2 regions of the Gemmobacter sp. 24YEA27 genome follow, and region 2 is predicted to be linked to the other one. Evidence: riboswitches for the same ligand, from Rfam matches in the RefSeq annotation. Region 2 holds a riboswitch; the other holds the start of a gene.
The links. Region 2 has a riboswitch for S-adenosylmethionine ahead of metZ (O-succinylhomoserine sulfhydrylase). Riboswitches for the same ligand answer to the same signal wherever they lie in the genome.

Region 1 (2,199 bases), on a different contig from region 2:
CAACCGGGAGCCGGCGGGGTTCCCCGCGGCTCTGTCCTTGCCGTAAAGGAAAGCGCCATGGTCATTGGCGGCTCCGCGACATAGTTGCAGCCCCGGCATGTGAGAGTCCTGCCGTCAGAGCAAAGACGCCTGTTACCCGCAGGATCCTGGGGCGGGCGGGTCACAAATCCGTCAGAATGGCCCGCCCCGTCTGGTTGATTGCCAGCCGGCCCGCCCGGCCCTAAACTTCGGCGATGCCCACGCTCCAACAGCTCAGATACCTCGTCGCCGTCGCGGACCAGCTGAATTTCAGCCGCGCCGCCGAGCTGTGCAATGTGGCGCAACCAACGCTGTCGATGCAGCTGCGGTCGCTGGAGGAGCGCCTTGGCGCGCAGCTGGTCGAGCGCAGTCGTGCCCGGGTCAGCCTGACGCCCGTCGGCCGCGATGTGGCGCGGCGCGCACGCGAGGTGATCGACAGTATCGAGGATATCCGCGAGGTCGCGCGCAGAGGCGATCCCGATGCGCCCCAGGCCTCGCTCAGGATCGGGGTGGTGCAGACGGTGGGGGCCTATGTGCTTTCGGTCGCGATGCCAGGCCTGCGCGCCGCCTGGCCCGAAATGCGGGTGAATGTGCGCGAGGAGCGAACGGAAACCCTGATCCGTCAGCTGCTTGAGGGCACGTTCGATGTCATCTTGCTGGGCGAGGACCTGCGGCGCGAGGATGTGGAACAGGCGCCCCTGATCACCGAACCGCTGCTTGCGGTGATCCCGGCCGATCACCGCCTCGCCGGACAAAGTGAGATCGCCCCCGCCGATCTGGCGGGCGAGACCGTGCTGGGTTTTGACGGCGGGCCGGCGCTCAGACGCGCGGCGACGCGGCTGTGCAGCTGGGCCGGGGCGCGGCTTGCCCGCGATTACGAGGGCACCACCCTGGATACTTTGCGCCAGATGGTCGCGGCGGGGATGGGGATCTCGCTTCTGCCCGCGCTTTATATCCGGTCCGAGGTTTTGCGCGAACAGCTTGTGGTCGCCCGCCCGCTGTCCGGGGCGGTGCTGACGCGCAATCTCACCATGGTCTGGCGCCGTGACGCGCCGCGCAGACAAAGCTACACCGCCATCGCCGCGAATTTTCGTGAAAGCCTCAATCCCTGGCACAGTGGCTGAACCGGGGCGGATCAGTCGTATTGGATCCGGGTCGTCCAGCCCGAGACCGAGACCCCCCGCGCCGATGCAAAGCTTTGAGCAAGCTGGCTCAGATCGCTGCCGCCATCGACCACGGTACAGGAAATCACCCCGCTTTGCGTTGCGCGCAAAAGCCGCAGCCGCGCCCCCGCCCGGCGGAATTCACCGGCAAGATGTTCCAGCCCGTCCCAGCAATCCTCGACCGCAAGGTCGATCTCGAAAATCAATGAGATGCCGGGGAAACTGGCGCGCAGGCTGTTGATCGAGTCGACAGGGATCGCGAAATCGCACGCAGTGGCGGTTTTGGCCATGGGCCCCTCCTTCAGGTTACCGAAGGGCCAGAGGCGCCTCCGCTTTAGCTGCATTTTTTTCGCGCCCGCAATCTGAGCTTCAAATCGGCGCGTCGTCTGTGGGGTCGCTAGCATCCCAAAGGCGCTCTGGTCAAGTCAGGTGGCCAAGGGACGGGAGAATGAAATTCTCTCACTCTGCCGGATTGTGAAAACAGAAGGTGGTTTCTGGCCGAACTGTGATCTTGTGCCAGCCTGTCGAAGCCGCTATCAAATAACGACAATAATGGTCGAGTATGATGCCCTTCCCTGCCCCGCCCTTGCATAAAAGAACGCCATCGTGGCCCGGCGGGCTGCGGTCGGGGCAATATTGGCGAAATGGGAACAAACCGGTGCTTCCCTCCCCCATAACCCCGCCTGCGGGAGAAAAACATTCTCTTCACTTGCCGGTTTCCCGCCCTGGCGTTCCTTGCTTAGTGGCGCGGCCCGGTGCAATCAGGGGTGCTGAAACCGGAGTCGGCAATGGCCATTGAAATCGCCCAGCTGCGCAAGAGCTTTGGCCGCAATGAGGTGCTGAAAGGCATCGACATCGCGGTCGAGGATAAAGAGCTGATCGCCCTGCTCGGCCCGTCGGGCTCGGGCAAGACCACGCTGCTGCGCATCATCGCCGGTCTCGACTGGCCCGATTCCGGCCGGCTTGAGGTCGATGGCGCCGACTGGCTGTCGATCGCCGCCCGCGATCGCCGCATCGG
Region 2 (2,199 bases):
GGTCACGCTGAGCGACGGATCCCAGGTCGCGGCGCGGCTGTTGATCGCGGCGGACGGGCGGCATTCAGCGATGCGTGACGCGCTGAATATCCCGGTGAAAACCATTCGTTACGGGCAAAAGGCCCTGGTGTTTTCGGTCACCCATGACCTGCCGCATGACAATGTCTCGACCGAGGTGCATCGCTCGGGCGGGCCGTTCACGATGGTGCCGCTGCCCGATCGCGACGGGCGCCATGCGTCTTCGGTTGTCTGGATGGAACATGGGCCCGAGGCCACGCGGCTTGCCGCCCTGCCCGAGGCCGAGTTCGAGGCCGAAATGAATGCGCGCTCCTGTGGCATTCTGGGCGGGATGCAACTGGCGACAAGACGCCTTGTCTGGCCGATCATCAGCCAGGTGGCGCAGCGGCTTTCGGGACAGCGCAGCGTGTTGATGGCCGAAGCCGCGCATGTGGTGCCGCCCATTGGCGCGCAGGGGCTGAATATGTCGCTGAAAGATCTGAGGGTGCTGCTGGATCTTGTGAAAGGATCTGGCGGCGATCCGGGGGTGCAGAACGTCCTGGATGCCTATCACTGGGCGCGGCACCGCGATATCACGCTGCGGGTTGGCGGCATCGACATGCTCAACCGCGCCTCGATGGCCGGCGCGCCGGCCCTGCGCGCCCTGCGCAGCGGTATGCTCGGGATGCTCTATGCGCTGCCGCCGGTGCGGCAGGGTCTGATGCGCGCCGGGCTGGGTGTGTCGTGACGGTTGACCCTGGCCCAAGCGAGGCGTAAGCAAGGCGCGTGGCGATTTGTTGACCGGATTGCGGGCCACGTTAAATAAGCCGCTAAAGAGGTGACGGGACGTCTTCGCCCTGCCGCGCTTTCCGGTCATTGGATTAGCTTATGGCCCGGGAGCCTTGTGCTGCGATGACGAACTGGAAGACACGCACCAAACTTGTCCATGAAGGCAGCCGCCGCAGCCAGTACGGCGAGATGGCCGAGGCGATTTTCCTGACGCAGGGCTTCGCCTATCCCGATGCCGAAACCGCCGAGGCGCGGTTCATCAAATCGGGCGCCGATGAATTCATTTATGCGCGCTACGGCAACCCCACCACGCGGATGTTCGAAGAGCGCATCGCGGGGCTTGAGGGCACCGAGGATGCGTTTGCGACCGCCTCCGGCATGGCAGCGGTCAATGGCGCGCTGACCGCGCTGCTCAGGGCCGGGGATCATGTGGTCTCGGCCAAAGCGCTGTTCGGATCCTGTCTTTACATCCTTGAAGACGTGCTGACGCGTTACGGGGTGAAGGTCACTTTCGTCGACGGCACCGATCTGGCGGCCTGGGAGGCCGCCGTGACGCCGGAGACGAAGGCCGTCTTCTTCGAGAGCATGGCGAACCCGACACTTGATATCGTTGATGTCAAAGGGGTTGCCGAGATTGCGCATCGTCACGGCGCGCTGGTGATTTGCGACAATGTGTTCGCGACGCCGATTTTTTCGCGCGCCGTCGATCTGGGCGCCGATGTAGTGATCTATTCGACCACCAAACATATCGACGGCCAGGGCCGCGCGCTTGGCGGCGTGATCTGTGGGTCGGCCGACTATATCCAGAAGGTCGTGCAGCCCTATATGAAACACACCGGCGGCGCGATGAGCCCGTTCACCTCCTGGATCATGCTCAACGGTATGGCGACGCTGGATCTGCGCTGCCGGGCGATGGCGGCTTCGGCGCTGGAGATTGCGACCTTCCTGGAAGATCATGATAAGATTGAGAAAGTTCTGTTTCCAGGCCTGAAGTCACATCCGCAATATGATCTCGCGATGGCGCAGATGGGAACCGGCGGCACGATTGTGAGTTTTGTGGTCAAGGGCGGCAAAGAGGGCGCGTTCCGGCTGCAAAACGCGCTGGAAATCCCGAAGATCTCGAACAATCTCGGCGATGCGAAATCGATTACTACGCATCCCGCGACCACCACGCATCAGCGGCTTTCCGATGAGCAGAAAGTGAGCCTCGGGATCGCGCCGGGGATGATCCGGTACTCGGTCGGGCTGGAAGATGCGGGCGATCTGATCGCCGATCTTGATCAGGCGCTGGCACTGGTGTGAGCCACTGGCGGCGGGGGCCAGCCCCCCGCCCCTCCGAAGTATTTCGCTCAGGAGGAAGGCAGCAGCGTTTCGAGCTTGCTTTCGCGGCGCCAGTGCCTATCTCATAGGCGT

Region 1: another riboswitch for S-adenosylmethionine. It lies ahead of QNO18_RS17880 (hypothetical protein); the one in region 2 lies ahead of metZ (O-succinylhomoserine sulfhydrylase).

The regions. Positions count from the first base shown of each region.
Region 1 covers NZ_JASJPW010000002.1:72,072-74,270, forward strand. The annotation lists gene QNO18_RS17875 (LysR substrate-binding domain-containing protein) at 234-1,142, shown strand; gene QNO18_RS17880 (hypothetical protein) at 1,154-1,471, opposite strand; SAM riboswitch at 1,495-1,572, opposite strand; gene QNO18_RS17885 (sulfate/molybdate ABC transporter ATP-binding protein) at 1,970-2,199, shown strand, end outside.
Region 2 covers NZ_JASJPW010000001.1:2,865,165-2,867,363, forward strand. The annotation lists gene QNO18_RS14295 (UbiH/UbiF family hydroxylase) at 1-745, shown strand, start outside; SAM riboswitch at 774-852, shown strand; gene metZ (O-succinylhomoserine sulfhydrylase) at 910-2,088, shown strand.